3 regions of the Halomonas qaidamensis genome follow, and region 1 is predicted to be linked to each of the others. Evidence: predicted binding sites of a transcription regulator. Region 1 holds the regulator's gene; each other region holds the start of a gene.
The links. Region 1 encodes FNR, which switches genes on or off when oxygen is low (the NO sensors DNR and NnrR bind a similar motif). Its sites were predicted from a motif close to TTGATNTANATCAA; they were not measured.
Positions count from the first base shown of each region.

Region 2: the regulator FNR is predicted to act here: its motif matches at 4,600-4,613, upstream of ppk2 (polyphosphate kinase 2).
Region 3: the regulator FNR is predicted to act here: its motif matches at 3,960-3,973, upstream of paaF (2,3-dehydroadipyl-CoA hydratase PaaF).

Region 1 covers NZ_CP080627.1:2,985,838-2,993,419, reverse strand. Annotated here, with positions in the region: gene K1Y77_RS13570 (putative nucleotidyltransferase substrate binding domain-containing protein) at 1-669, shown strand, start outside; gene K1Y77_RS13565 (3'-5' exonuclease family protein) at 675-1,322, shown strand; gene ttcA (tRNA 2-thiocytidine(32) synthetase TtcA) at 1,389-2,357, shown strand; gene fnr (fumarate/nitrate reduction transcriptional regulator Fnr) at 2,354-3,106, opposite strand; gene hemN (oxygen-independent coproporphyrinogen III oxidase) at 3,165-4,607, opposite strand; gene K1Y77_RS13545 (sulfite exporter TauE/SafE family protein) at 4,734-5,429, opposite strand; gene ccoS (cbb3-type cytochrome oxidase assembly protein CcoS) at 5,426-5,647, opposite strand; gene K1Y77_RS13535 (heavy metal translocating P-type ATPase) at 5,644-7,582, opposite strand, start outside.
Region 2 covers NZ_CP080627.1:3,714,348-3,721,929, reverse strand. Annotated here, with positions in the region: gene rep (DNA helicase Rep) at 1-395, opposite strand, end outside; gene K1Y77_RS16785 (tRNA (cytidine(34)-2'-O)-methyltransferase) at 492-965, shown strand; gene pyrE (orotate phosphoribosyltransferase) at 969-1,634, opposite strand; gene K1Y77_RS16775 (exodeoxyribonuclease III) at 1,787-2,554, shown strand; gene rph (ribonuclease PH) at 2,654-3,391, opposite strand; gene K1Y77_RS16765 (YicC/YloC family endoribonuclease) at 3,535-4,413, shown strand; gene ppk2 (polyphosphate kinase 2) at 4,692-5,774, shown strand; gene K1Y77_RS16755 (histidine phosphatase family protein) at 5,893-6,462, shown strand; gene aqpZ (aquaporin Z) at 6,868-7,582, shown strand, end outside.
Region 3 covers NZ_CP080627.1:3,301,840-3,309,421, reverse strand. Annotated here, with positions in the region: gene pcaF (3-oxoadipyl-CoA thiolase) at 1-310, opposite strand, end outside; gene paaI (hydroxyphenylacetyl-CoA thioesterase PaaI) at 307-789, opposite strand; gene paaH (3-hydroxyacyl-CoA dehydrogenase PaaH) at 782-2,317, opposite strand; gene paaG (2-(1,2-epoxy-1,2-dihydrophenyl)acetyl-CoA isomerase PaaG) at 2,319-3,110, opposite strand; gene paaF (2,3-dehydroadipyl-CoA hydratase PaaF) at 3,127-3,900, opposite strand; gene paaN (phenylacetic acid degradation protein PaaN) at 4,269-5,945, shown strand; gene paaY (phenylacetic acid degradation protein PaaY) at 5,957-6,562, shown strand; gene paaX (phenylacetic acid degradation operon negative regulatory protein PaaX) at 6,702-7,582, opposite strand, start outside.

The sequences.
Region 1 (7,582 bases):
TTAATTCAGCTCGGTTATCCTCCATGCCCCGGTAATATTATGGTGTCTAATCCTGAGTGGGTTGGCACGGTGTCGCAGTGGAAAAGCAACATTGCCAAATGGGTGAGTGCAAGAGATGGCGATAGTCTAATGAAGTTAGCAATTTTGTTGGACGCTCATGGTGTTGCAGGAGATCCGAAATTGCTAAACAGTGTGCGTACAGCGTTATTTGAACGCTGCTCGCGTGATGAGTTATTGCTGTCATATTTTGCTCGTGCAGCTCTGCGTTTTTCTACGCCGCTTACCTTATTCGGTTCCTTAAAGAAGCCCCAGCATGGCATTGATATCAAAAAAGGCGGCATCTTCCCGATTGTCCACGGGGTGCGCACAATGGCCCTTGAGCGACGAATTAACGCTACGTCCACCCTAGACCGCTTGGACGCTCTAGCAGAAGATGGTCGTCTTGATCGCCGTTTTGCTGATGACCTGGGCGAAGCGTTGGCACTGTTCACTGAATTACGTTTAAAGCAGCAGTTGCAAACAGCAGAAGCGTCGAATCAGCAGCGTAGTAACCGTGTAGTGGTGCAAGAACTTTCATCCCTTGAACGTGACCTATTGCGTGAGGCGCTGCATATCGTGAAAGATTTTAAACAGCGGCTTTCCCATCGTTATCATTTGGAGTATTCGTGAGCGGAATGCGCTTGTTAGACCGGCATATGTCACTATTTAGTGGCTCGCTACGTACATTAATGCAGCGTGAAAGCGACCGTAGACGCTGGGCAGACTCTTCCTACGCTTGGCTTTTTCAGCCCTACATGGGGGAGGAGATGGTAGCGCTTGCTTGTCAGGTTAGCCCAGGCCAATCGCCCGTGGTTAGTGTAGCTGCGGTTATCTTTAGCCCGGGTAGAGTGCATACCAGCCAAGCTTGGGTGGCAACCTTGGCAGATGAGCGAAGCAACAGCGCTACGCTGCGGCGACACCAGCAGCTGTATGCGACTGACAAAGTGCTCATGCCTAACGCCGAGCATCTTGGGGCGTTGGCTGAATTTATTGGTAATCGGCCGCTAATTGGTTGGCAGTTAGAGCACTCGTTGGAACATCTAAACCATCTGTTCAAAGTAGGGATAGGATTTGGTTTGCCTAACGCCCAGGTCGATGTTGGAAAGCTGCACTATCGCCAGTTACGCCGGCTACATCCTCAGAGTGAGATGCGTAGTCAGATTGCAGAAGCATTAGCTTGCTGGCAAATGCCAGTTTTCCAATGGATCGGCGTATTGGGGGATGCAACGGCGAGTGCTCTTTTGTATCTACGTTTGCAACGTGAGGCAGCTCGGCACGTTTAGCGTATTATTCCTATTAACGTTGAATTAGCCCGTTTATGTTGGGTGCAGGGAACGAGTATTGTTAGAATGCCCGCTGCTTCTTCTACCATCGGCAGTGCCCACATTATGCTATCACCTGATTATTTTGATCCCGCAGCGTCTGAAAATACTTCTGCAGACAAGTGTTCTGTTGATCACCTTCAGGCGCAGTCCGACCATCACGATGCTAAGCAGAAGCGTGAATTCAATAAGCTGCAAAAGCGCTTACGGCGAGAAGTCGGCAATGCCATTATTGACTATCAGATGATTGGTGAAGGTGACAAGGTGATGGTGTGCCTGTCTGGTGGCAAAGATAGCTATACGATGCTGGAAATACTGCTCAACCTACAGCGAAATGCACCGGTTAACTTCTCTTTGGTCGCTGTCAATATGGATCAAAAGCAGCCAGATTTTCCAGAGCATGTGCTGCCCCAGTATTTGGATAAATTGGGTGTTGAGTACCACATTCTAGAGCGTGATACGTATTCAGTGGTGAAAGAGAAAACCCCAGAGGGCAAAACGACCTGTGCGCTTTGTTCTCGATTAAGGCGTGGTTCACTTTATGGTTTTGCTGAAGAGATTGGTGCGACAAAAATTGCGTTAGGGCATCATCGTGAAGACATTTTGGAAACACTGTTTCTAAATATGTTCTTTGGAGGCACTTTAAAAGCAATGCCACCTAAGCTTTTGTCAGATGATGGCAAAAATATTGTCATTCGACCCCTTGCCTACTGCAAAGAGGCTGATATTGTGGAATTTTCCAGGCTAATGGAATTCCCCATTATTCCTTGTAACTTGTGTGGCTCTCAGCCCAATCTTCAGCGACAAATTGTAAAAGATATGTTGGCCGAATGGGATAAAAAGCACCCAGGGCGTCTAGAAAGCATGTTCAAAGCGGTGACCAATGTGGCGCCTTCACAGCTAGCAGATCGCCAGCTGTTTGACTTTACAGGGCTAGAAGCCAAGCAGGCGGCGCTGATGGAGCGCCGTATTCAAACGCTTAGCGTTGAGTCTTAGCGTAGAGCAGTCGGCTGCTCTTCTTCTTCAGCCAGTGTAATAAGACGCTGCATATCTAAAATATTAACCTCGCGCCCCGAAACTGCGACCACTTCTTGCTGTTGAAAGCGACTAAGAATTCGGCTGACCGTTTCTACCGCTAAGCCTAAGTAATTACCAATGTCTGCGCGGGACATAGAAAGCCTGAAGCTGTAAGGCGAGTACCCGCGCCGGCGAAAACGGTCTGAAAGCGTGACTAAAAAGCTGGCCAAGCGCTGATCGGCAGTTTTGCGTGATAACAAGCGCATCATGCGCCGATCGTCTCGCAGCTCTTTACTCATACTGCGATATAGCTGTCCACGCAGTTCCGGAAGTTCTTCAGAAAGTAGATCCAAACGATCAAACGGAATTTCGCACACTGTGGTAGTTTCCAGGGCAATCACGCTACCGGGGTAGTGCTCTTCATCGATGCCGTCCAATCCGACCAGTTCACTGGGCAGGTAGAAATTTGTCAGTTGATCGTTGCCATTACCTTCGCTGGTCACCTGTTTTAGACTGCCTGAGCGAACGGCATACACACTGGTAAAACGGTCGCCCTGACGAAACAGTGGCTCGCCTTTTTTGAGTGGTGCACGGCGACGGATGATCGCATCAAACTGGCTCATGTCTTCAAGTTCTAATGCGAGCGGTAGACACAGTGAGCTTAAGCTACAAGTTTGGCAGCGTGCTTCTTGCAACAGTGAGCGTCGTTGGCTGACGGGGTGTGGCATATCATTCTCCCTTTCTCGTTAGCCATGATAGGCCCTGGGGCAAGACGTCTCAAGAAGCTTACACAATCTTTGAGTAGCGTTGGGTCGACTGATCCGCGAGGCGAGCATCAAAGGCCATTGCTAGATGGCGAATCAACAGCCGACCAATAGGGGTGGCGCTAATCATTTGCTGATGAAAAGTGACTAATCCATCTTGTTCAGCGTTACGCAGCTGTTCAAGAGCAGTGGAAAAATAGTCGCTAGCATCAATGTTCCAACGCTTTCCTATGGCTGCTAAATCAATGCACATATCGCACATTAGCCGCTCAATGACGTCTCTGCGTATTAGGTCGTCCTTATTTAACCTTAATCCTTTGACGGTTGCCAGCCTACCTTGATCTAAAGATGTTTCGTATTGATCAAGCTGAGTCGGATTTTGTGCGTAAACATCGTCAATCCGTGAAATGGCGGAGACGCCTAATCCAACTAAATCGCACTGTGCATGGCTAGAGTAACCCTGAAAATTGCGCTGCAAGGTTCCGTTGCGCTGAGCAATTGCAAGACTATCATCTGGGCGCGCAAAGTGATCCATCCCGATATGCACATAGCCTGCGTTAGTTAGCATCTCAATGGTGGTATGCAATATTGCCAGCTTCTCGTCAGCGTTGGGGAGGTCTGCTTCATTGATACGTCGCTGAGGGGCAAAACGGGTGGGCATATGGGCATAGTTAAATACTGACAGGCGGGCAGGATTTAATTCGATAATCTGGCCCAGTGTTTCAGCAAAGCTTTTTTCCGTTTGAAAGGGCAGCCCATAGATTAAATCAAGATTGAGCGAGCGAAAGCCAAGGCGGTGCGCTTCTTCCATGAGTGTTTCAGTAAGCACCCGGGGCTGCACACGGTTAATCGCTTTTTGTACCTGCGGGTTTAAATCCTGTACGCCCAGGCTTAAGCGGTTAAAGCCAAGCGACTGCAAATGGCGCAGGGTAAAGACGTCTGCTTCGCGGGGATCAATTTCAATCGCGTAATCGCGGTCCGCTGAACCAGATAAACCAAAACGGGCGTCGAGGCGATCAATCAGGTCTCCCATTTGTGCTAAAGAAAGAAACGTGGGAGTACCACCGCCCCAATGCAACTGCTGAACTGGGCGCGATGTGTCTAAATGGCGTGCAGTCAGCACCATCTCTCGATCTAGCCGGGATAGGTAAGGCTCGGCAAGAGCGGTATTCTTCGTTGCAATCTTATTGCATGCACAGTAGAAGCAAATTTTTCGACAAAACGGTACATGTACATACAGGGAAAGCGGTCGGCGGCTTGCATTACTGCGTTCTAACGCCTGGGTAAAGTCAGCGGTGCCAAACTGCTCATGAAACGCAAGCGCCGTCGGGTAGGAGGTGTAACGCGGGCCACTTTTGTCGTAACGCCACAGTAGCGCTTCATTCCAGGCAGTTGCGCTAGGTACTTCAGTGGGTGTTGATGAGAACGATGTTGATGAGAAGGCAGCAGTAGCATGGGCTGACATGATGAACGCTCCAAAGTGAAAAGTAAGCGATGTAATCAAATTGAGCGATGTCGCTCAGCTGTTGATCCTTATGCTAGTGCAGTGGCACTTTGAAAGCGTTGAGCTATATCAAGCTATGGGGGCTGCTTAATGCGCAGTGTAAGGTGCTAGAGACCACAGCTGCCAAAGTGCAAAGCCAATGATTGACAGTGCGGCAATGCTGCGAGTGGCAGGGTGACGAATTAAATGGCTCAGCTGCTGTGCTGCTAGGCCGGTTGCCAGCAAGGCAGGTAGGGTGCCGAGGCCAAAAGCCCCCATTAGAAGAGCACCGTCGATTGGGTCTGCAATGGCTAGGCTCCAAGCTAGCATTGAATAAACTAAACCGCAGGGTAACCAGCCCCAAAGTGCGCCAAGGGCGAAGGCTTGAGGAAGATGCACAACCGGCATCAGGCGTCTTCCCACCGGTTCTATATAACGCCAAAGATATCGTCCGACTGCCTCTACTTTTAGTAGTCCTTTCCACCAGTTAGCGATATAGAGCGCCATTAAGATCAGCATTACTGCGGCGAATGCCTGGAGCGCAATACGTGCGTTTGGTGAAAGAGAGATCAGTGTGCCAAGTGCCGCTACACTAGCGCCTGCCACCATATAGCTGAGAATGCGTCCCGCGTTATAGCTAATCAGTAGCCCACCCATGCGGGCTGGGTGCCGCATGCTAGGTGGTACGGCAAACGTGAGTGCGCTCATAATGCCGCCGCACATGCCGATACAGTGAGCGCCACCCATTAAGCCAAAGACAAACGCAGCGAGTAGTGGCGGTAAATCAAACCCCGTGGGATTCATACGGGTGGCTCTTGATTGTCTTGAGAAGAAGACACGTTTTTTTTACGCTCGGCGCGTTGTTCGGGGGGCAGGTCATTCTCATCATCGTCAAACAGGATACGGTGGGCGGGACCTTCGAGGTCGTCAAACTGGTCATGCTTAACGGCCCAGAAAAACGCCCACACCGCGAGGCCCAGCAAAATCAGTGAAAGTGGAATCAATAAATATAAGATTGTCATACACTCACCGGTGTGGATAGGCCAGCCTGAGTAACAGAAGGTGTGCGCCAGCGCGTGAGACGTAATGCGTTACCTACCACCACCAAGGAACTTAGTGACATGCCAATTGCGGCCAGCCAAGGGGGAATTAACCCCATCGCTGCCAAGGGCAAAGCCGAAAAATTGTAGCAAACCGACCACATCATGTTTTGACGCATAATGCGACGCGTGGCGCAGGCAATATCAATGGCTTCAAAAATACGTATTAGACGTGGACTCAGTAATATCGCGTCGGCTCGTGTGCGGGCAAGGTCTGTGGCGCCGTTCATAGCAATGGCGACGTCAGCGCCAGCCAATACCGGTACATCATTGATACCGTCACCGATCATCACGACCCGTTCACCATTGGCTTGCAGCTCACGTAACCGTTCAAGCTTGCCTTCAGGCGATTTACCAGCGTGCCAAGTGGTGATGTTGAGCTGCTCTGCCAAACTCTCTACCGCTTCTTGCGTGTCGCCGGAGAGCAGCTCCACTTCAAGCCCGCGGGCTTGAAGGGCAGCAACGGTTTGGGCCGCATCTTCTCGAATGCCATCGTGCAGTTTAAACCAAGCGCGTGGCGTATTATCTTCACTGAGTAGCAACCACTGACCAAATCCTGGTGGAGCCAGGGCGGCTGTCGTGGCAAAGTCTGGTTTGCCTAAGCGCCATGTTGCGCCGTTCAACGTGCCTTCAAGGCCGCTTCCGGTCACGCTTTTAACGTTGCGTGCTTGCAGGGTGGCATCCCGAAACGGTCGAAACGCCCTGGCAATGGGGTGCTCTGAATGCGCCTCTAGCGCCGCGGCAATAGCCTGCGCATGCTCCTCACTGAGTGGGGTATGGTGGTGGGTGAGAGGCTGTTGGGTAATAGGTTGAGTTTGAGTCAGTTGCATTTCGCCGCGAGTCAATGTGCCGGTCTTATCAAAAATAACCCGCGTGACGTTGGAGAGTGATTCAATCGCGTCGGCACGGGTAATCAGTACGCCTCGCTGGCGCAGCTGGCCATGTCCTGCTGTTAGTGCCGTGGGGGTTGCCAGTGCAAGTGCGCAAGGACAAGTCACTACCAATACGGAAAGCAGTACCCATAACATACGGGAGGGGTCGATAAACCACCACGCGACGGTGACACAGGCGGTAACGATCAGTAGTCGTAGTACAAACAGGTGAGCCATCCGCGCCGCCATTTGGGCAAGGCGTGGGCGGCTGGCAAAGGCGCGATCCGTTAAGTCAACGATGTTAGCAACCCTGGCGCTGTTGCCTGCATGGGTAACCCGCATGACGAGTGGGTTTTCCATGTTTTGGCTCCCACCCACCACGCATTCGCCTACTCGACGGGTCACTGGTAAGTACTCGCCAGTGAGCATCGACTCGTCGAGGCTGGACTCGCCATCTTCGATAATGCCATCAGCCGGCACGCCGTGGCCGGGTTTAATTAGCACTCGGTCGCCTTCCGTGAGTTCGCTGGCAGGCAGGATGCGTTCGCTACCATCCTGCTCTAAGCGAATGGCAGACACAGGTAAAACACCGCTCAACGCATTACCGCTATGGCCGCTGCGCCGTCTGGCCCGGCCTTCCACGTAGCGGCCAAACAGCAAGAAAAAGGTAAACATGGCCACTGAGTCAAAATAGACCTCGCCAACGTTAAACAGTACCGCGTAACTACTTGCCAAATAAGCACCGCCAATGGCTAATGAAACGGGCACATCCATGCCAAGCACACCTGTTTTCAGGTCGCGTAATGCGTTACGGAAAAAAGGCTGCGCTGAGAAAAATACCACGGGCGTTGCGAGAGCAAATGATAGCCAGTGAAACAGAGCGTAAAAGTCTTCGCTAAGCTCACCTGGCCCCGATACATAAATGGGAATAGAGAACATCATGACTTGCATCATGCCTACGGCGGCAACAATTAGGCGACGCACA
Region 2 (7,582 bases), 730 kb from region 1:
TCGCGCAGCAGTGCTTTGGCATCTTCTGGGTCAAACAATGAAAAGCCTGGTTTGTAGCCTAGTGTTTTCAACTCACCGCGAATAATAGTCAGGCCTAAATTGTGGAACGTCGACACCGTTAGCCCGTGGCCCTCTTTACCCTTCAGCATTTGCCCAACGCGCTCTTTCATCTCCCTGGCGGCTTTATTGGTGAAGGTAACCGCCGCTATTTTGCGCGCGCTCATGCCGCACTCTTGCACCAGATAGGCGATTTTGGTGGTAATAACGCTGGTTTTACCAGACCCCGCGCCCGCCAAGACCAAACAGGGGCCATCGATATAGCGCACCGCTTCCTGCTGGCGCGGGTTTAGCCCTTTAATACGGCTAAGAATGCTCTTTGGCGGTTGGGGCGTCATGGTGAAGGGTGACCTCTACAAGTGTTTCTAGGCAAATTCCATTACAATCAGCGGCGCTGGGCGAACGCACAATGAGTTAATAATAGGCAGGTGGTAATGTTTGAAGTAGCGCTATTTGAACCGCGTATGGCACCCAATACGGGTAATATTATGCGCCTGGTGGCTAACAATGGCTGCCGATTACATTTAATTGAACCGCTGGGCTTTGATCTCGAAGAGAAAAAGCTGCGCCGCGCCGGACTAGATTACCGTGACCTAGCCAATGTTACCCGCCATGCTAATTTTACGGCGTTTCAAGCGGCAATGCAGGGGCGCACGATATGGGCGATTACCACCAAAGGCACCCGAGCCCACAGCGACGCGGCTTTCGCGCCGGGCGATGTACTGCTATTCGGTTCGGAAACTGCAGGGCTGTCGCCCCAGGTCCATGCTGCGCTACCCGCAGAACAGAAGCTGCGCATCCCCATGCAGCCCAATAACCGCAGCTTGAACCTTTCTAACGCCGTTGCCATCGTCAGCTATGAGGCGTGGCGCCAGCAAGATTACGCTGGCGCATTAAGCGGTGAGTAGCGACTAACCCGCGATGCCGTAGCGGTCGCGATAAGCGCGTACCGCTTCGGCGTAAGCCAGCATTTCGCCGCCAGCATGCTCTTCAAGGTAAGTAAGCACTTGCTCTAAGGTGACAATACTGACAACCGGCATGCCGTACTGAGCCTGGACTTCCTGGATAGCGCTTTGTTCGCCCTGGCCGCGCTCTTGACGATCAAGCGCAATAATCACGCCACCTGCGCGGGCACCGCTTTGCTCAATTAGGCTCATCACTTCACGGATAGCCGTACCGGCTGTAATCACGTCGTCAATGATCAAAATATCGCCGGCCAGTGGTGCACCGACAATATTGCCGCCTTCGCCGTGGGTTTTGGCCTCTTTACGGTTAAACGCGTAGGGCATATCGCGATCGTGGTGGTCGGCTAGGGCCGCGGCAGTGACCGCCGCCAGGGGAATGCCTTTATAGGCTGGGCCGAACAGCACATCCGCTTGCAGGCCACTATCGACAATGGCTTGAGCGTAAAAACGGCCCAGCTTAGCCAGGGCACGACCGGTTTGAAACAGGCCCGCGTTAAAGAAGTAAGGGCTTACTCGCCCCGACTTAAGCGTGAACTCGCCAAACTTGAGCACGCCCTGCTCAATAGCGAAGGCAATGAAATCGCGCTGATAGGGTTGTAGAGTGGTAGCCACGATGGTCTTCTCTTGTCGATAGGAATGTAAGTAATAGAAATCTAAGTAAACGCAGTAATAAATCAGAGTTAAACAGCAAGATTGGGTTTGTCTATTTACCCAAACGTCTAAACGTCGGGTATCATACAGCAGCGACGCAAAAGGGACGATTTATGAAAATTGCCAGCATCAATGTCAATGGTATACGTGATGCCGTCGACCGTGGCTTCCTGGACTGGCTGGCTCAGCAGGATGCCGACGTGATCTGCGTGCAGAACATCAAGGCAAAAAGTTTTGAACTGGACGACCATATTCTCTATCCGGAAGGCTACGAAGGCTACTTCCTGGATGCAGAAGAAGATGGTTTCTCCGGCGTGGCACTCTACTGCCGCAAAATTCCCAAGGCGATTATGTATGGTCTTGGGTTCCCTCAGTGTGATCACGAAGGGCGCTTTCTGCAGGCGGATTATGACCGCTTCAGCATTGCCACCTTCTTGATGCCTGATGGAAGTGATCAAAAAGCCAAACAGGCGTTTATGGAGCAGTACCAAGAGTATCTAACGAAGATGTCGCGCAAACGTCGCGAATACATCATCTGTGGTACTTGGCACGTTGCCCATAAAACCATCGATTTGGCCAACTGGTCGGACAATCAGCTAACCTCTGGTTTCCGCCCGGAAGAGCGTGCCTGGATGGATCAGGTGCTTGGCCCAACCGGCTTTATCGACACCTTCCGCGAAATTAATCGCGATGCGGGTGAATATACCTGGTGGCCAAAGCTCGACCAAGACGTGCCCCGTGAGCGCCAAGAAGGCTGGCGGATCGACTACCAGCTGGTTGGCCCCAACTTCCGTCGCCATGTGGTCGACGCGTGGATTGATTACGATGCGACCTTCTCCGAGTTCGCACCGCTGATCGTTGAGTATGACTTAGCGCTGTAAGCGCTCACTTTCCCGCGTCGCATTACCCGTCTCAGCAACAGGCCAGCTTATAAGCTGGCCTGTTTGCGTAGGCGCGTTGAGTGCTTGCTAACTAACGGTTTAGCCGCGAATACCCAGTGCTTCGCGCTGTTTTTCGCGCAGCTCGGAGCCAGCTTTCTCAGCGAGATCAAGCATCGCGTTCAGCTCGGTACGGTTAAACGCCCCCGCCTCTGCGGTACCCTGGACTTCAATTAGCTCGCCGTTTTCAGTCATCACCACGTTCAGATCGGTGTCAGCTTTACTATCTTCCGGATAATCCAAGTCCAGTACCGGTACGCCTTTATAAATACCCACCGAAATCGCGCTAACCAGCTGCTTAAAGGGATCACCTTTGATCTTCTTCTCACGCTGCAGATAACGAATGGCATCTACCAGCGCCACACAGCCGCCGGTAATCGCAGCGGTGCGAGTGCCACCATCGGCCTGAATCACATCGCAATCCACGGTAATGGTGAACTCGCCCAACTTCTTCAAGTTAACCGCTGCGCGCAGGCTACGGCCAATCAAGCGCTGAATTTCCAGCGTACGGCCACCCTGTTTACCACGCGTCGCTTCACGGCCACTGCGGGTGTGAGTGGCACGGGGCAGCATGCCGTACTCAGCGGTGATCCAACCCTGATTTTTGCCACGCAGCCAGCGCGGTACGCCCGCTTCCACACTCGCATTACACAGCACTTTGGTATCACCAAACTCCACCAGTACCGACCCTTCTGCATGGCGGGTGTAATCGCGGGTTATGCGAATTTCACGGAGCTGGTCGGCTTCACGACCGCTAGGGCGAACAACATCAGGACGCATAACACCTCACATCAATTTATCAGTGGAAAAGCCCACCATTGTACACGTCAGCGACGCCGTTGATGGGCCTATTCAAGGCAGACGTATCTACCAGCACAAGATCGGGTAGACTGACCTAAATGCGCGATGAACAGGAATCTTTAATGGCTAACCCACGCCACGTACACAGCATGACCGCCTTTGCCCGCACCGAGCAGGCCGCCCCGTTTGGCACCCTGCAGGTGGAAATCCGCTCGGTGAACCAGCGCTATCTGGAGCCGCACTTTCGCCTACCCGACGCCCTGCGCGAGCTAGAGCCGGTGCTGCGCGATGCCCTACGCACACGCCTAGCGCGAGGCAAAGTCGAATGTAGCCTGCGTTTTGAAGCCGCGGAAACCAACCAAGCTCCTGCGGTAAATGTGCAACGGTTGAAAGAGATTGCCGATGCCCTGGCCGCTATTCAGCAACAGGTGCCCAGTGCCGTGCCGCCCACCACGCTGGCGATACTCAACCAGCCCGGCGTTATGGAAACCCAGCACCTTGATCAAGACGCCATTAAAGCCGCTGCCAAAACGCTGTTTGACCAAGCGCTAGACGAGTTGATCGACGCCCGCGCCCGGGAGGGCGAAAAACTCGCTGAGATGATCACCACCCGCCTAACGGCTGTAAGCGAGCAGGTAGCCACCGTGCGCAGCCTGCTGCCGCAAATTTTAGAGCGCCAGCGCGCCCAACTATTGGAACGCTTAGACGTCGCCAAAACCGAACTCGACCCGCAACGCCTGGAAGCCGAATTGGTACTGGTGGCACAAAAAGCCGATGTAGATGAAGAGTTGGATCGCCTAACGGCGCACGTACAAGAAGTCAGCCGCCAGTTAGCCCAAAAAGGCCCCAAAGGCCGCCGTCTGGATTTCCTAATGCAGGAACTCAACCGCGAAGCCAACACGCTATCGTCAAAATCGGTAGTCGCCGAAACCACCCGCTGCGCGGTGGAGCTAAAAGTATTGATTGAGCAGATGCGAGAGCAGATTCAGAATATTGAATAACCTTTAAAGCTGCTCGGCTGGCGTCATTATTTAGTAAGAGGGCTCTAATGTAAAAGCATGCCCAGTGGCTAAGAGTAGAGTGAGTTCTCCAGAGTGGCAGCGCTAACGATGGTTAGCAGTAAGACCGATGAGTCTTTTGGTTTAAACGTAAACGATATCTCCGTTCTAGTTCTATTAGAACAGTGATTGATGCGTATCAGCTTTGTTTAATGAGTATTACGGTACGATGCTCTTTAAAAGGCGATTAATACCGTGTTGCAAAAGAGGAAGAGGCTGTCATGGTAAAAACAAACACAACCAATAGCGACACGTCACCCCAGGCGAAGGCACCAGTACCATGGGTGGATGAATTTAGCGTGATGAAAAAGACCCATGGTGCACAGGAAGCCCAAGCTGCTGCTATTGCCGATATTTTGGGTCTCAAAGGCCCGCTGCCTGAGTCTCATGAAGAAACGCTAAAAGCCGTGGCAGACATTATTGATGGGGCGTCACTTGATGATGTAGCCGAACTGAAAAAAGCGCTGACGCATTGGAAGCAGTTTGATAAAGGCCGCGCAGTGTCTAAAGACGAAGCGTTGGTCGAAAATTGGAGAACAGCAGCTTATCCGTACAAAAATCGTCTATCTCGCAAATCTTATGAAAAACAAAAGTACTACCTGCAAGTAGAGTTATTGAAGCTGCAGTCGTGGATTAAGAAAACTGGTCAGCGTGTCGTGATTGTGTTTGAAGGGAGGGATGCAGCAGGTAAAGGGGGCACCATTAAGCGTTTTATGGAGCATTTAAACCCCCGAGGATCACGAGTGGTCGCGCTTGAAAAACCCACTGAAACTGAGCAAGGCCAATGGTATTTTCAGCGTTACATCACACATTTGCCAACTCACGGCGAACTGGTGCTGTTTGATCGTTCCTGGTACAACCGAGCAGGCGTAGAGCGAGTGATGGGGTTTTGTACTGAGAAGCAGTATCAAGACTTTTTACGTCAAGCACCTGAACTAGAACGCAATTTAGTAGGCAGTGGCCTCCACTTAATTAAGTTCTGGTTTTCGGTTAGTCGCGAAGAACAGCAGCGGCGCTTTAAAGAACGTGAGCTGCATCCGCTTAAACGTTGGAAGCTTAGCCCGATTGACTTGGCATCGTTGGAAAAGTGGGATGAGTATACTGAGGCCAAAGAAACCATGTTTTTCCATACGGATCATTCAGAATGTCCTTGGGTGGTGATTAAGTCGAACTGTAAAAAGCGGGCACGCCTAAATGCTATGCGCTATGTGTTGAACGCGTTCAACTACGAAGGTAAAGATATTAATAATATTGGGGCTACTGATCCGTTGGTGGTAGGCCGTGCAGAGTTTGCTAATGGTTAGCGATTAAGCCACCTAGCTCTGCCGCTAACAATAACGGTTAAACGTTGGCCGTATTAATTGAGACTGAAACGTAAGGCATCGCTGCCTGCTGGTCACCATCGACTGAGGATGCCTCACTATGCCTATTTTAAGAACTCTCTTTTGCACGCTTCTCGTCGGCATTCTCGGCATACCGCCTAGCAATGCTTACGCAAACGAAACCACCTGGCAGGCGCTGCAAGAGGGAGGGCTGGTGATTTTGATGCGTCACGCACTGGCCCCTGGCATTGGTGACCCGGCTGGGTTTGAGCTTTCTCAGTGCGACACCCAGCGTAACCTTTCAGCCCAGGGGCGCGCTCAGGCTGAGGCAATTGGTCGTTCATTTCGTGACCGGGATGTGCCTATTGCCTTGGTGTATTCGTCTCGTTGGTGTCGGGCACTGGAAACCGCTGAGCTAATGGCGTTGGGCCGCGTGGAATCAACCCCCTGGCTTGATTCGTTTTTTCGCCAGCGCAGTGAGCGAGATGATCGCACGCAGGCGGCGCGTGAGCACATTGCTGCTTGGCAGGGTCCAGGCAATTTGTTGTTGGTGACTCATCAGGTCAATATTACGGCGCTCACAGGCGGCGGAGTGAGCTCAGGCGAAATGATCGTTGTGCGCCCAACGGGCGATTCGTTTCAGGTGGTGGGCCGATTAAACGATAAGTAGTGATAACGCTTCTTTGATGGCTCATATTAGTTAATTAAAAAACGATGCTAAAGAAACACTTTTTAGCATTTCAATGTGTTTCATAATTTTTATTGCTGATATATTGTTTCTTATTGTTTATTTTAAATGCATTGGTAATATTTTGTTGCCTGGTTTTAAAGGCTGTTATATAAATCTCGCTTTTATTGTGGGTGATTAGTTAAATGAGTTTCTTCGCTAATTCGCTATAATAAATTTTAACAATGCGGTTAGTGTTAAAAGCTAATTTCTTACTTTTCACTAATTAAAAAGTGTCGTGCACTGAGTGCGCGCATTACTGCGTACATACTAATGGGTGACCTTATGGGTGCTTAATTAGGTGGCGTGGTATTCCCAATGGTACTTGGTCATTAGAGGAGTAGTGATATGAAAAAGTACGCAGCGGAGTTAATCGGTACGTTTTGGTTAGTATTGGGTGGTTGTGGCAGTGCGGTGTTAGCAGCGGCTTTTCCAGACGTAGGTATTGGCCTATTAGGGGTGTCGCTGGCATTTGGTTTGACGGTTGTTACGATGGCGTATGCGATTGGGCATATTTCAGGATGCCATTTAAATCCTGCGGTATCGGTAGGACTTTGGGTGGGAGGGCGCTTCCCTGCTAAAGAGTTGCCTTACTACATTGGTGCGCAAGTAATAGGTGCTATTGTTGCCGGTGGCGTGCTGTATCTCATTGCGAGTGGCCAAGCAGGGTTTGATGTGACTGCTGGGTTTGCCTCCAATGGGTATGGAGAGCATTCACCCGGCGGTTATAGCATGACGGCGGCGTTACTAACGGAAGTCGTAATGACCATGATGTTTATCTTCATCATTATGGGGGCAACCGACGGTCGCGCTCCGGCTGGGTTTGCGCCGTTGGCGATTGGCTTGGGCTTAACGCTTATTCACCTAATTAGCATTCCGGTTACCAATACCTCGGTGAATCCAGCGCGTAGTACGGGCGTTGCTCTGTATGTAGGAGACTGGGCGACAGCTCAGCTGTGGCTGTTCTGGGTAGCGCCAATGCTCGGCGCGGCGTTAGGGGCATTAGCGTATCGCTTTATTGCTCAGCCTGTGTCACTTATAGCCCCGCCATCTTCTTCTGATC
Region 3 (7,582 bases), 320 kb from region 1:
TGGTGCGGGCGGCGTTGCCGATCGCATCCATGCCTGAACCACAAAGGCGGTTAATGGTAGTGCCGGGCACCTCGACCGGAAGCCCGGCAAGCAGTGCAGACATACGCGCTACGTTGCGGTTGTCTTCGCCCGCCTGGTTGGCGCAGCCGTAAAAGATGTCGTCGATCAGCGACCAGTCGACGCCTGGATTGCGTTCCATCAGGGTGCGCATGGGAATGGCCCCCAGGTCATCGGCACGCATACTCGAAAGCGCGCCGCCGTAGCGACCTATTGGGGTGCGAATGGCATCAATAATCAGCGCGTCTTTCATTGGGTATCTCCAGCAGCAGTATTTTCTGCGTCAGTATCTTCCAAGCGGCGTACGCTGCCGCGAATTTTGTAGGAACGCCCGCGGAACAAGGCAACGGTATCGCCGTGCTGATTGCGCAGCGTGATGTCATAAATACCGGTGCGCCCACGGCGGCTGCGCTCTTCGGCGGTGGCGGTCAGTTCGTCGCCTAGCTGGCCAGGGCCGAGGTAGTCGATGCTGCAGCCTGAGGCTACCGTGGCCTCATCGTAGCTGTTGCAGGCAAACGCAAAGGCGGAATCGGCCAGGGCAAACAGAAACCCACCATGGCAGTTGCCGTGACCCTGCACCATATCCTGGCGCACGGTCATGGTCAGTTCTGCAAAGCCGGGGGCGACACGGGTTATGCGCATGCCTAACCCTTGGCTGGCATGGTCACGGGCAAACATTGCCTCGGCACAGGCTTCCGCCAGCTGCTGTGGGGTCAGTTGGGAATCACTCATGAAAGCTTTCCTCGCTCAGGGCGTTGCGACGCAGCAGGAACGAGCTGCGATAACGCTCTTCGCCGTAACTCTGCTGTAGATGCGTAAGGGTGCGGTGAACGAAGGGTAGACCCAGTGAATCTGCCCAGGCCAAGGGGCCGCGTGGGTAGTTGACGCCAGCTTGCATGGCCAGGTCGCCATCCTGGGCGCTGCAAACACCTTGCAGTACGGCATCGGCAGCTTCATTGGCGAGCATGGCTACGGTGCGCAGTACCACCAGCCCCGGGGTATCGGTTAGCCAGGCCACGTCCATTCCCATATGCTGGAAGAACGCCGTTGCAAGTTGGCGGGCCTCGGGCGATACCGTGTGACTGGCAGCAAGCGCGATGGCGCTAGCGTTGCGGTAGTCCAGGCATAGATCGAACAGTACCAGAGCATCGAGCCCTTCATTGACCGCACGTTCGGCGGCGCAACGCCCGTCGCTGATGGCCAGTACCAGGTCGCCTAGGTATAGGCGAGGGGAGCCGTCTTGCTGTAGCGATTCGCGGTACACCACATTGAGACCAGCTTCTTGAGCGCGTTCAAGCAGTGGCGCGAGAGTGCTGTTGGCACCCTGTACGACAAGTGCTGGTAGCTCCATATTTGCTGGTTCGGCAAACGTAGGCTGTGGCTTAGCAGCGCTTTCAGCGTAGTCAAAGAAGCCCTTGCCAGACTTACGTCCCAGGCGCCCGGCTTCAACCAACGCTTGCTGTACTAAGGAGGGCTCGAAACGGGTATCGCCGTAGTAGGCGTCAAACACCGAGCGGGTCACCGCGTAGTTAACGTCATGACCGATCAGATCCATCAGCTCGAAAGGCCCCATGCGGAACCCACCGGCTTGACGCAGCAATGCATCGATAGTGGCGGCATCGCTAGCACCTTCCTGCAACAGGCGTAGGCCTTCGGCATAGAATGGCCGTGCCACGCGATTAACAATGAACCCAGGGGTGGAGCTGGCGTGCACCGCGACCTTGCCCCAGGCAACGGCGGTGTCATAAAGGGTTTCGGCAACGTCGGTGGTGGTGGCTAGGCCAGATACCACTTCCACCAGCTTCATGACCGGTGCGGGGTTAAAGAAGTGCAGCCCCGCCATGCGCTCAGGACGCTCAAGATTCGCAGCAATAGAAGTGATCGACAGTGACGAAGTGTTGCTGGCGAGCAAGGTGTCCGGCGAACACAAGGCTTCTAGCTGGGCGAACACCTGACGTTTGATCTCAAGGTTTTCGACAATAGCTTCAATAACCAAATGACTGTCGGCCAAGGCATCGATAGCATCGGCAGGTTGTAGGCGAGCAATAATGTTATCCACATCCCCTTGGATCATCTTGCCCTTGGCAACACGCTTTTCCAGCTGACGGCGAATGTTATCAATGCCCGCTTTGGCAGCGCCGGGTTGATTGTCATGAAGAATGACCGAGTGGCCAGCCTGGGCGGCAACCTGAGCAATACCGGCGCCCATGGCACCTGCGCCAATCACACCAATAACGGCAGACGTTGGAAGGGCTGACATATCACTCTCCCTTGAAGGTGGGGCGACGTTTCTCGATAAAAGCGCTGACGCCTTCGCGGTAATCTTCCGTGCGTCCGGCAAGGCGCTGTAGGTCGCGTTCCAGGTCGAGCTGCTCGTTGAAGCTGTTATCGCTGCTGGCGTGCAGGGCACGTTTGATAAGCGCCAAGCCGCGCGTTGGTTGAGTTGCCAAGTGGCGAGCCATATTCATGGCTTCTTCCTGAAGCACCCCATCATCGACGCAGCGCCAGATCATGCCCCACTGTTCGGCGGTCTCGGCGGTAAGCTTGTCGCCAAGCATTGCCAGGCCCTTGGCCCGCGCCATGCCGACTAAGTTAGGCAGTGTCCAGGTGCCGCCGGAGTCTGGGATCAAGCCGATCTTACAGAAGGCCTGAATAAAGCTTGCCGAACGAGCGGCCAATACGATGTCGCAGGCCAGGGCGATGTTGGCTCCGGCACCTGCGGCCACGCCGTTCACCGCACAAATAGTCGGGAACGGCATATCTTTAAGGGCGCGCAGCATAGGGTTGTAGCGTTTCTCAAGCGACTCGCCGAGGTCGGGGGCTTGCTCGCCGGGCGCGACGCTTCGGTCGGAAAGATCCTGACCGGCGCAGAAGCCTCGGCCGTTGCCGGTCAGTAACAAGGCGCGAACGCTTGAGTCCTGACGCACGGCTTTTAGCGCCTTACGCATCTCGGCATGCATTTCAGTGTTGAAGCTGTTCAGGCTATCGGGGCGGTTCAGCGTGATACAGGCGACGCCATCTTCCACGGTGTAAAGCAGGGGCGCTTGGCTCATGGGTAATATCCTTGTGTCAGTGCCCTTGAAAAGTGGCAGGTCGTTTTTCTTGGAAAGCGCGAATGCCCTCTTTGCGGTCGGCAGTGCCCGCCAATAAGGTGAACGCATGGCGTTCAAAGCGCAGGCCAGTGGCTAGGTCGGTATCCATCGCCTTGTGTAGCGATTCCCGCGCCAAGCGCACGGCCAGCGGTGCCTTGGCGGCAATGCGCGTTGCAATGGCCATGGCGCGCTCAAGGGTTAATTCGGGCTGGGTAATCTCGCTAATCAGGCCTGCTTCAAGGGCGCGGCGAGCAGAAATGGGCTCGCCAGTTAGCACCATTTGGGTAGCCAGTGATTTACCCACCGCTCTAAGCAGACGCTGGGTACCACCAGCACCGGGCATGATGCCCAGGTTGATTTCCGGCTGGCCGAACAGGGCACTTTCACCGGCAATAATGATGTCGGCATGCATGGCTAGCTCGCAGCCACCGCCCAAGGCGTAGCCGTTAACGGCAGCAATGATTGGTTTGCGAAAACGCGTAATGGTGGCCCAGTGGTGCTGGCGAGGATCTTCCAACATGCCGACTAGGTCGCGCTCAGCCATTTCATTAATATCCGCACCAGCGGCGAATGCTTTCGCACTGCCGGTGATCACCACGGCGCGAACGTTGTCATCACAATCGGCGCTGTTCAGGGTGTCGGCGAGTTCGCCAAGCAGCTGGGTATTCAGCGCATTCAGTGCTTCAGGGCGATTCAGCGTAATGCATAAAACGCCTTCCAGGGGCGGAGTTATTTTTAGAGTAGTGGGCATTGTTACCTCAGTTCGGCCTGTGGCGCACAGGATGAATATCTGCCGAGTATAGATTTATTTTGATACACATCAATATTGTTTGATTGTTATTAGTGTGTCGCTTATCAGCATTTTTGATGATTTATGTCTTGTTAACAACGGTTTGTATGTATTTATAGCGGGGGAATGTTAGTTATTAGACCATGGTATGAAAGGTGGAAAATTGGCTCGAAAAGTGATCTTTAGCCCGTGTATATCGAGTTTATTGATCGTGGTGGGCTAATTGTTAAACAAGCGGTGCCAGGGAAAGCGTTTGATGTTTTGTTACGGGAAAGATAGTCTTCTTGCCTATAACGTATCAAAAAAATAAGTGAGTGCAGGAGCGCCCCATGACGCAATCAGCGCAGCAGATGTTCAATTCTCATCGCCAGACCCTAGAGCAGGCCGTCGAAGCAATTGCCAGCCGTACTTTCTGGACGCCTTATCCAGAAAGCATGCGCAAATACTCCGAAGATGCTGTTAAAGCGGCCCCTGCTAACTTCGAGGCACTGCTTAATCAGCCATTTACACTTAATAGTGTGGGCAGTACACAGCAAGTGGGTGGTGAAATATCACCTTATGGCTTCGAGCTTGGCATTAATTATGAGCAGCCAAACCCCGACGAACTGATAGCGGCCATGCAAGTGGCAATGCGTGATTGGCGGGAGGCTGGGGTGCAAGCACGTGTGGGTGTCTGTCTGGAAATTCTGTCGCGCCTTAATGCCATGAGTCCGGAGATCGCCCAGGCGGTGATGCATACTAGTGGTCAGGGGCCGTTGATGGCGTTTCAGGCAGGTGGGCCGCATGCTCAGGATCGCGGCCTTGAAGCCGTGGCCTATGCCTGGCAAGCGATGGCGCAGATTCCTGCTACCGCACAGTGGGTTAAGCCCCAAGGCAAGCATGATCCCATTGTCATGGATAAGCGTTTCCACATTGTGCCGCGGGGTATCTCGTTGGTGGTGGCCTGTTCAACTTTCCCCACTTGGAATACTTATCCTGGGCTGTTCGCCAGTTTGGCAACCGGCAACCCGGTGATGCTTAAACCGCACCCCGGCGCTATTCTGCCAGTAGCGATGACCACCCGCGTTGCACAGGAAGTGTTGGAAGAAGCAGGCTTTGACCCCTGCCTGGTGAGTTTGGTACCCGATACGTCAGATGCCCCGCTGACCAAAACGCTGGCGCTTGATCCTGCGGTCAAACTGATCGACTTCACTGGTTCTAATGCCTTCGGTGACTGGCTGATACAGAACGCCACTCAGGCTCAGGTATTTGCCGAGAAAGCCGGTATCAATACGGTGATTATTGACAGCCTAGATAACCTTAAAGCGGTCACGGCGAACCTGGCTTTCTCGCTGAGCCTTTATTCTGGTCAGATGTGTACGACCCCTCAAGCGATTTATGTGCCCAAGAGCGGTATTGCCACAGCGGATGGCCATGTCAGTTTTGACGACGTGGCGGCAGCGCTTGCGAAAGCTGTTCAGGCGTTTCTGAGTGACAATGACCGCGCCTGCACGGTGTTAGGTGCCCTGCAGTCAGTAGACACGCAAGCACGGATTGATGAGTGCCGTGGTTTGGGCGAAATAGTCCTGGATAGCGAGTCACGAAAACACGCCCAATACTCTGACGCCCGCATTCACACGCCGCTTATCCTCAAGGTGGATGCAGCGCAAAAGGCTGCCTATAGTGAGGAGCGCTTTGGCCCGATAAGCTTTATCGTCGCAACCGACAGCACCGCGCATAGCATCGAACTGGCGCGTGAGGTGATTCGCGAAAAGGGCGCAATCACCCTCGGAGCCTACACCACCGATGAGGCCGTGGCCGACCAGCTTGAAGAGCTGGCGATGGATGTGGCCGCTCCGCTTTCTCTGAACCTGGACGGGGGCATATTCGTCAACCAGTCGGCTGCTTTCAGTGACTTTCACGCCACTGGCGGTAATCCAGCGGCGAATGCCTCTTTATGTAACCAAGCCTTTGTTGCTAGCCGCTTTGTGGTGGTGCAAAGCCGTCGCCACGGCCAATCAAACTAACGGAGAAGGTTATGCCTTACTATCGACTTGAAGGGGTGACACCGGTGGTGCATCCGACGGCTTATGTTCACCCAACCGCAGTATTGATTGGGGATGTGATTGTTGGCCCCAATTGTTACGTTGGCCCCGGCGCGGTGATGCGCGGTGACTTCGGACGCCTAGTGCTGGAAGAGGGTGCAAACCTTCAAGATACCTGTGTCATGCACGGCTTTCCTGGCTGCGTCACTAAAGTGGAAAAAGATGGCCATATCGGCCACGGTGCGGTTTTGCATGGCTGTGTAATTGGGCGTGATGCCATGGTGGGTATGAACGCCGTGGTGATGGACGGTGCTCATATTGCTGAGCGCTCTATTGTTGCGGCAGCAGCGTTCGTTAAGGCGGGGTTTGAGTGTGAGCCACAGTCGTTAGTGATGGGAGCGCCAGCAAAAGTGAAGCGCCCCCTGAGCGACGAAGAGTTTGCTTGGAAGCAGCAGGGCACCCAAGAGTACCAGCGCTTAGTGACCCGTTGCCGAGACAGCTTGGAACCTTGTGAACCGCTGGCAGAAATAGATGCAGACCGCCCAACGTTGTTAGCCGGTGACACCCAGCCCAAGCAGCAGACCTTGGATAAGAAGTAGAGCCTATATTAGAAATAGAGCTTATATCAGAAATAGGGCTTATATAAGCAGTAAGTCTTTGATCAGTCGTCACCATCATGCACTTTATACGATATGACGACTGATGATGTGACGACTGATAAAGCGCTCTCGCTAGCGCTTACTCCAACCCGCCAAAGCGCTGGTAGAAGCTAGGGCCGGGGGCTGGTAATGGGCCTTCGGCAGTTTCTAGGTGCCTGTCTAACCAGCGCTCAGCGCGTTCGTAGAGCAACCGATAGAGGTTACGGCAGAGCTGATGGGCGTAGCGACCTTCCCATGCGGTAGGGAGTAGTTCGTCAGGTAGCAGGGGATCACGCAACTGAACCTTGCGATACTCATGAATCAGCAGAGTGCGGGCAATAAAGCACTCCTCCTGACCCAAATGATTTTCTGCGTTGAGCGCATTCCACAATGGGCGAAACTTAACCAGAAACCGCTGATACAGCTCGGCGAGTTCGTCGAGGTTCCAGCTTTCTCTTACCTGCAGGCGCAGTGGTTTACTGGTCATGGGCTCCATGGCCTGTGTTTGCATCACAATTGTATCATCTGCCGCATCAAGCTCTTGCAAGGCCGCCGTCGTTTCCGCGCATGACAGCGTGGGGTGTGCCAGCACGCCTTGGGCAAAACTACCAAAGCCTAGCCATTCCAGTTCATCACGAATCTGCTGGCGTCGGTCTGAAGGCAATTGTGTTAGCAATGCCAGCGTCCACTGGCCAGACCAAGGGGGTTGAACACCGTGATAGACACGCTTAAAGGCCTGTTCAAAACGCCGCCGCCCAGGGCCACTTAACCGATAGTAGCTGCGACGCCCTACCTTTTCACCGCGTAGCCAAGTTTCATGGGTTAGCCGGTAAACAGAGGTGCGTACCAATCGTTCATTGATACCGATGGGCTCCACCAGTTTTGACAGACTGCCCAACCACACAGTGCCGCCCCGGGGAACGATAGAGTCGCCATAGACGGTAATGATCAGTGAACCGGCGCGAATTGGCCGACGCTTCT